2 regions of the Streptomyces sp. NPDC059743 genome follow, and region 2 is predicted to be linked to the other one. Evidence: riboswitches for the same ligand, from Rfam matches in the RefSeq annotation. Region 2 holds a riboswitch; the other holds the start of a gene.
What was found. A riboswitch is a leader RNA that binds a small molecule or an ion and turns the genes downstream of it on or off. The one in region 2 is predicted to bind cyclic di-AMP.
Positions count from the first base shown of each region.

Region 1: another riboswitch for cyclic di-AMP. It lies ahead of ACFV6H_RS21510 (M23 family metallopeptidase); the one in region 2 lies ahead of ACFV6H_RS15310 (transglycosylase SLT domain-containing protein).

Region 1 is NZ_JBHWGS010000011.1:293,716-297,923, reverse strand. Features, by position in the region: gene ACFV6H_RS21515 (PrsW family intramembrane metalloprotease) at 1-924, shown strand, start outside; gene ACFV6H_RS21510 (M23 family metallopeptidase) at 1,262-2,293, opposite strand; cyclic di-AMP (ydaO/yuaA leader) riboswitch at 2,305-2,459, opposite strand; gene ACFV6H_RS21505 (PP2C family protein-serine/threonine phosphatase) at 2,799-3,929, opposite strand.
Region 2 is NZ_JBHWGS010000007.1:178,319-182,526, forward strand. Features, by position in the region: gene ACFV6H_RS15300 (LacI family DNA-binding transcriptional regulator) at 1-176, opposite strand, end outside; gene ACFV6H_RS15305 (zinc-dependent alcohol dehydrogenase family protein) at 348-1,403, opposite strand; cyclic di-AMP (ydaO/yuaA leader) riboswitch at 2,059-2,219, shown strand; gene ACFV6H_RS15310 (transglycosylase SLT domain-containing protein) at 2,224-3,051, shown strand; gene ACFV6H_RS15315 (ScbR family autoregulator-binding transcription factor) at 3,226-3,879, opposite strand; gene ACFV6H_RS15320 (ScbA/BarX family gamma-butyrolactone biosynthesis protein) at 4,019-4,208, shown strand, end outside.

The DNA of each region.
Region 1 (4,208 bases), on a different contig from region 2:
GCCACCGCCGACCCGGCCGGCGCGGAGTCCCTGGGCGTCACGGTGATAGCGCCGGTCGTGGAGGAGAGCGCCAAGGCCGCGGCGATCCTGCTGGTCTTCCTGTTCCGCAGACGGGACTTCACCGGGCTGGTCGACGGAGTCGTGTTCGCGGGCTTCACCGCCACCGGCTTCGCCTTCACCGAGAACATCCTCTATCTCGGCAGCGCCTTCGGCGAGGACCGGAGCGCGGGCAGCGCAGGCCTGGCCTCCATAACGGCGGCGACCTTCTTCGTACGGGTGGTGCTGGCGCCGTTCGCGCACCCGCTCTTCACCGTGCTCACGGGCATAGGCTTCGGCCTGGCGGCGACGGCGGCCCGCCACCAGAAGATCCGGCGGCTGGCCCTCCCGCCGCTCGGTCTGGCGCTGGCGATGGGTATGCACGCACTGTGGAACGGCTCGACGTCGCTCTTCGGCCCGTTCGGCTTCTACGCCGTGTACGCGGTGTTCATGGTGCCGGTCTTCGGGCTGCTGACCTGGCTGGCAATCTGGAGCAGACAGCGCGAGCTGCGTACGGTCTCGGCCGAGCTGCCCGCGTACGCGGCGGCGGGCTGGCTGCCTGCGTCCGCGCCTCAGGCGCTCTCCTCGATGCGGGCGCGCACGGTGGCGCGCGATTTCGCGGCCCGTACGTACGGACCTCAGGCGTCCAGATCGGTCGGCGAGTACGAGGCGTTCGCGACGTCCCTGGCGTTTCTGCGCCATGACGCCCAGCGCGGCAGGACCGGCCCGGACTTCGTGGAGCGCGAGCAGGAGCTGCTGCACCATCTCTGGGAACGCAGGGAGACGGCCGGGCCCGCGCTGACCTATGCCGCGCGGGCCACGGGCCGGGTGCCGGTGCCGCCGCCGTACATCGACTACGACGGCTACAACCCGTACCGCCAGTACTGACGACCTACTGCCAGCCAACGACCGGCCGAAGACCGACGGGACCGGCGGCCCAGGCGTCGGGGGGCTAGGTCCTGTCCGGCCGGTCTTCGTGGATCAGCCCGGGGCGTCCGGTGCGGTGCATCGCAAGGCGGAGGATTGCCCGTGTACTGGATGTACTCGGGCAACTCCGACAACGCGGCGAGGTGCCGTGCCGGGCGTTCCGGGCCCACGAAGACCGGCCGGACAGGGCCTAGCGCCGGAGCCGCCGGGGACGGGGACAGCGTGATGCCACGGGGATCAAGCCGAGGGCCGAGGAGCGCGGTCGGGCGGCGGCACTCAGGGAGTCACGCGGCGTGGCTCAGGGAGCCAGGCCCTTGCTGCGCAGCCAGCTCATGGGATCGACACCGGAGCCGCCCGCCGTGTGGACTTCGAGGTGCAGATGCGGCCCGGTCACATTGCCGGTCGCGCCGACCCGGCCGATGGTCTCGCCGGTGGTGACCTTCTGCCCGGCGGTGACGGTCATCGAGGACTGGTGGCAGTACCAGATCTCCGTACCGTCATCCAGCTCCAGGATGGTCCGGTAGCCGTACGAGCCCGACCAGCCGGCCGAGGTGACCGTGCCGCTGTGCACGGCCTTGACCGGCGTGCCCGTCGGAGCGGCGAAGTCCAGACCGGTGTGGTAGCCGGAGGACCACATGGAGCCGGACTCACCGTAGGTGGAGGTGATGGTGTACGAGGAGGTGGGAAGAGCGAAACTGGCGGCCAGCTTCGCGAGGCGCTCCGCCTCCGCCTTGGCCCTGGCCTCCGCCTCGGCCTTCTTCTTCGCCTCTTCGATCTTCTTCTCGGCCTCGGTCTGCTGCTTCTTGGCCAGTGCCGCGGCCTGCTCGGCCGCAGCGCGCTCCGCAGCCGCCTTCTCCGTGGCGTCGGCCTCGTTCTGCTGCTGCTCGGCCTGCTGGAGGATCCGGGCCCGCAGGGCCTCGCCCGCGTCCGTGGCGCCCTGTTCCGCGTCCGCCGCCGTCATACCGGCGGTGGTGAGCGGTGCGCTGGCCAGCAGATCCGGCTCGGCCTCGTCGGCCGCCAGCGATCCCATGCCCGGGAGCGAACCGGCGTCGGGAAGATTGTCCGTGATGGCGTCGGGCAGGGATATGGAGACCGCGGGCTTGTCCTGCGCGGTGGCCATACCGCCCGCGCCGACGGCGGCTATGACACCCACGCCGAGGACGGTGGAGCTACGGGCGAAGCCGTTGCGCTGCTTGCCGACGCGATGCCTGCCGCGTACCGGGCGTACGGACTCCTCGGTGGGATTCCACTCGCCCCATGCCCGCTCCGGCTCGGTGCCGAAGGAGGTGGTTTCGAAGGGGACCGTGGGGGCAGGCTGATTGGACGCCACTGAGGCGCACTCCTTTCCTTCCTTCTCGCCTACCGGGTTAGCTGACGGGTTCGGAGCAGGAAGGTCTCCTACGGTCGCCCTGAGCTGCGCAAGGCAGCAAAGAACTCCCGATTCACCCCAATTGGTGGTTCCCCGGTTCCCTTGCGGGATTCGGCGCGTGAGCACGGTGCCGACTCTTACGACGGCTGGGACGACCGCGCTGCGTTATCGAACGTTAATAGAGACCGGGCCCTTATTCCAAGCCGTTCCGGGTGATCATTAACAACTTCGCATCGGACACACCAGGGCACATGCATACGCAATCGGGCGAGCTGACTGCCTTTCAGCACGCCCGGCATACCTGACGGTATGTCAAATGTTATGCGGAGGGATACCTATCGATCACACACGGTGGTGACGGCCCGACGGACCGCGCGCGAGCACGCCCGGGACACGTGGGACGCCCGGAGCACAGGGATCGCGCGGGACATGCAGGACGCCCAGGACACGTCCGTCAGGGAACGAGTCAGGGCACGAGAGGTATCGTCCTGCGCCGTTCCGGCTCGACCTCCGTGGGCCGGTTCACCGCCAGCAGCGCCATGTCGTCCTGGCTCCCGCCGCCCGTGTGCAGCCGTACGTCGTCGATCAGCGCCTGGAGCAGTTCGTCGGGCCCTTGGAAGATCCGTCCGTCGAGCCGGTCGCGCGGCACATAGAAGACACCACGGGAATCACGCGCCTCGGAGAGTCCGTCCGTGTAGAAGAGCAGCGTCGATCCAACCGGGTACTTGGCCTGCTGGGCACGGTCCGGCCAGGCGCCCAGTTCGCTCATCCCGAGCGGCAGCGCGGGATCGCGCGTCTCCAGCATCCGTACCGCGCCGTTCTCGCACATCAGCAGCGGATCGGGATGCCCTCGGTTGACCAGCTTCACCACATCTCCGTCGTGCGGGATCTCGGCGAGCACGGCCGTGGTGAAGCCTTCGAACGCGTCCAGCCCGCCACGTCTGGTCCCGTCGCGCGTGAGAGCCCGCTCCAGCCGCTGCGCCACGCCCTCCAGCGAGCTCTCCTGTTCGGCGGCCTCCCGGAAGGACCCGATGACGACGGCCACCGCCTCGACCGCCTCAAGCCCTTTCCCCCGTACGTCCCCGACCACCAGTCGTACTCCGTACGGCGTGTCCTGTACGGCGAAGAGGTCGCCGCCGATGAACGCGCCTTCCTGGGCCGCCTCGTACCGCGCGGCGATACGCAGCCCGCCGATCCGTTCGGCGGGTCTCGGCAGCACCGCCCGTTGAGCGGTCTCGGCGATGATCCGGGCGGAGGCGAGCCGCTGCCCGCTGCGGCGCAGCACTCCGCTGATGTACAGCGCGAGGAGCGAGACGACCACAACGGTCAGCAGCTCGCTGAGCGCCTCCAGCGTCATGAGCGAGTTGGCGTAGAGATGCATCGCCAGCTCGAAGAGCAGCGAGGCGATGGCGACCAGCAGCGTGCCGATCAGCGGGTAGAACGGCGCGGCGACCAGCGGGGCCGCCGCGTAGAGTGGGGCGGCCGTGACACGTGTCGGAGTCAGGGAGTCGAAGATCACTCCGACGACGAGCACGAGCAGAGGCAGAACGCGGACCAGCCGCCGCCCGGTACGGACCCGGCCGCCCGAAACCGGCACCCCGTCACTCGACGTGAGACCGACCGTCTCGTCGGCCCGCCGACCGCTGCCGCTCAGGCACTCCCTGAGCCTCCTCAGCTTCCCCACCAGTGGTCACCTGCCCGGTTCCGCCTAGGGCTACGGACGGTACCGCGCCCCACCCAGGCTGGCCGCTGCCGTCCGCGGCGGCGACTCGCCGTCGGCCGAGTGGGCTATGGAGCAGATCGGATCGCGACCGGCTCCACAGCAGGTCAGACAGCCGGACGGCCAGTCGGTCAGATGGCCGGTCGGTCGCCGCGC
Region 2 (4,208 bases):
CTGCGGGCGCTGCGCAGCGTACGGGCGCTGGCGCGCGGGTGGTAACCCAGCTCCTCGACAGCGGCATGGACGGCGATCCGGGTCTCCTCGGAGATCTTCCGGGTGCCGCTCAGCACATACGAGACGGTGCTCGGAGCGACACCGGCCCGCTGCGCCACGTCCTTGATGGTGGCCACGCCGCCCCTTCGTCCGTCGGTGTCGAATCGATTAGTCGAATCGATTCGATAGTGTTTACGTGAGCGTCACACTAAGACGGACCGGAAGCCTGGGCAAGAGTCGGGAGCGGACTTGTTTCCGGGTGCGGCTTTCCGGCATACGGCCCAGGGGCCGGGTGGTACGTGTGTTCGTCACGGTGCGTCGGGCATCGATATCACCGTGATTCCCGGTTCCGAGCCACTGCTCATACCGCGCAGAGCGGCGCCGGCCTGATCCAGCGGGATCGTCCGGCCGATGAGCCGTGCCAGATCGATGTCGCGCTCGTCCAGCAGCCGGAACAGGTCCGGGTAGTCGGCGGCGGCGATCCCGTGCGAGCCGTGGAGCTCGATCTCCCAGGCCAGGATCCGGTCCATGGGCACCGCGCACGCCGCGTCCGCTCCCAGCAGCAGACCGATCTGGACGTGCCGGCCGCGTCGCCGCAGGGACCGCAGGCACGCCATGACGTTCGACGCGGAGCCGTAGGCGTCCACGGTGAGATGCGCGCCCTCGCCGGTGAGCTTGTGCACGGCCTTCGCGACCGATTCCGGGTCCATGTCCGAATCCGTGAGCAGAGTGTGCCGCGCGCCCATGCTCCGCGCACGGTCCAGCGCCGCATCGCTGACATCGACCGCGATGACCTGCGCGCCGAGTGCCGAAGCGATCGTCACCGCGGAGAGTCCCACGCCTCCGCAGCCGAGAACGGCGACCCACTCGTCGCGCCGGACCCGGCCATGGGCCACGATCGCCCGGAAGGCCGTGGCGAAGCGGCATCCGAGCGCGGCAGCGGCGGCAAACGACAGGGCGTCGGGCAGCCGGACGAGGTTGAACTCGGCCGCGGGCACCGCCACGTACTCGGCGAACGAGCCGTCATAGGTGAAGCCGGGCTGGCTCTGGCCCGGGCAGACCTGAGGATCTCCCGACAGACACACTTCGCAGCGACCGCATCCGATGACGAACGGCACGGTGACGCGGTCACCGACGGCCCATCGGCCCACCTGTTCGCCGACGCGGGCCACCACACCGGCGAACTCATGGCCCGGGATGTGCGGCAGAGGGACCGGATCGTGCCCTTGCCAGGCGTGCCAGTCGGACCGGCAGACGCCTGTCGCCCGTACGCGGACGACGACACCGTCGGGCGGGCAGGCCGGTACCGGCCGGTCCTCCACCACCAGATCCTCGCCGTACGAGCGGAACACCGCTGCTCTCACCGCCGCATGACCTCCTCCTGATCGTCTGGGCCGGACGCGGGACGCGGTACACGGGATGCCGCGACACACGGGACACCGCAACGCCAGACATCGAAACGTCAACGATACGAGCATTGTTATCGGTACGCGCTCTCCTTCCCCGACGACTGCGGATCACAGCCGGGACCCGGCGCGGCAGACGAATGGTGGTGCCCGCGGCGCGGCTCCTTCGTCGGGCCGACGATTTCCCGGTATCCCGAACGGAATGCCGCCGCGCGAAGGAGGAATAGATGAGGCCTTCGCTGAATTGACGGAGTCGCAGGAGCCCATCGTGCCCACTCCGAGAAGTGGTTATATAGGCGATTTGCCCGCATTTCTCCTGTGGTGCATTTAGGTGGTATTCGCATAACTTGCTCCCGTCTGTGCGGTGTTGTGGTGTCATTAATTCCGGCAGAGACCATGATGTACGTCACATCATCCGTGGGCCGTGGTCGCCGCCGTCTCGTTCATTTCGCTCGCAGGGAACGAGAGTTGAGTTCTCGTAGGCCTTCTGTGTAACCGGATCATTCCTCTCTGGATTCATCTGCCGGATCGCGCGGTGAATTCAGGTCTTGTTTTTTTCCGGACGTTCCGCCTACGTTCACGTCAATCCGGGCGGACCGCCGAATCCTGCCGCTGTCCGGAAACCGAAACCCACTCACGCACGGCAGGAGCGGGGGACCCAGGTAAGGCGCCGTTCCGTCATCCGGACCGGCTTGGGGTGAAGCCGCTCATACCGCGGCCGGGCAGCTCCAGCCCGAACCCGACAGCTCACCTCGCAGGCGACGGAGAGGAATTCGTCATGCCCGCACAGGCCAAGCACCGCCGTCCCAGAACCAGCCCGTTCGCCCGAGGCCTCGCGGTCGTGGGCACGGGCGGCGCCGTACTCGCGCTCCCGTTCATCGCCGCGACCACCGCCGAGGCGGCGTCGTCGCCCGTCGCCGCGACACAGCAGGACAGCCCGGCGACTTACTCCGTCGTCGCGGGTGACTCGCTCTCCAAGATCGCCGCCGCGCACTCCGTCAGCGGCGGCTGGAAGAAGCTGTACGAGGACAACCGCGACGTCATCGGCGCCAACCCGGCCCTGATCCACCCAGGCCTTGAACTGACTCTTGGTGAGAGTGCCGCGCCCGACACGACGGCCACCGCCGCGGTCGAGGAAACCGCCACGGCGACCACCGAGGACGCGACGGCGACCGTGGAGAACGTCACCGCGACCACCGAGAACGCGCCCACTGGGGACGTGACCACCGCGGACGCGTCGGCCGATACGAGCGGTACCGTCACCGAGCCGGCCGCCAAGACCTACACCGACGATCTGGACGGCTGGATCAAGGAATCGCTGGACGTCATGGCCGCCAACGGCATTCCCGGCAGCTACGACGGCATCTACCGGAACATCATGCGCGAGTCCTCCGGCAATCCGTCGGCCATCAACAACTGGGACTCCAACGCCGCGGCCGGCACACCGTCCAAGGGCCTGCTCCAGGTCATCGACCCGACCTTCCAGGCCTACCACGTGCCCGGTACGTCGATGGACAGCTTCGACCCGGTCGCCAACATCACCGCCGCGTGCAACTACGCGGCCGACCGGTACGGCTCGATCGACAATGTGAACGGCCCTTACTGACGGGCCCTGCCGACGGGCCCTGACGCCCTGGTCGGCGGTAGCCACTGACGTACCGTCACATCTGCACACTCGTACACCCGCACACACGGCCGGACCCGGCCGGGACATCCACCCGTCCCGGCCGGGTCCGGCCGTTCGCTCCGTCCGCCGCGCCCTCAGCCCAGCGTCCTCGGCTCATCGCCCCCCGGCCGGCACCGGCATCAGAGGATGTTCACGCACCCGCGCGAGCAGGGCCGCCGGATCCGGGTCCGTCTGAAGGGCGTTCAGAAGCAGCAGCCACAGATCGTGCAGCGCCTCCTCGATCTGCTGGCGTCCCTCCAGGGCGTCGGAGACGGTGTGCAGTCCGAAGAAGGCGCACACGAGTCCATGCGCGGCCACCTGAGGTGTGACGCCATTGGCGAGTTCTCCCTCCTGGCGGGCCTCTTCAAGAAGTTTGGTGACGGTTTCCAGCCAGCCCACAAAAGGCCTCGGCAGCGTGACATTGATGGCGGTGCGCTCCGCCCAGAGCCGGGCGCCCGCGCGGATGACCACATCGTCCCGGAAGGCCCTCGCCACCTCGAAACTCAGCGCCACCAGCCGCTCCAGCGCCGGACGGTCGGACGAGCTGTAACGGTCGATCAGATTGGGCCAGGTCGCGAAATGCTCCTCGACAATGGCGAGGGCGAGATTCTCCTTGCTGGCGTAGTGGAAGTAGATGGCTCCGCTCGTACGGCCGGACTGCGCGCTGATATCGCTGATACTGGTGCCGGAGTAACCTCGCTCATCGAACAACTGTGCCGCCGCTTCCAGGAGAAACCTCCGCGTTGTTTTCGCCCGAACCTGCTCCACCCGAACCCGCACGTGTACCCCGGATTGCCGTTCCGTTAAATGACAGCAGGCAATGTAGCGGCTTTTCCCACCGGGCGTGGCGGGCTTGGCGGCTCCGGTCCGGCGTGCGTAGCAACGAAAATTGCGGTGTTCTTGTCGCATGAATACAACGGTTGGTGACGCACCGATCGGCGGCACCATGGAGGACCTCCGGCCACTGTCCTGGTCGCGCACCGTCGCCCGTGAGATGGTGCACCGGGACTCCGTGGCCGAGGTGCTGCTCACCGATGTACGGCGGAGTGCTTGGAGTGCGGACGGCGCCGGGTTCGAAGCCGCGGCTTCGTGGTCGC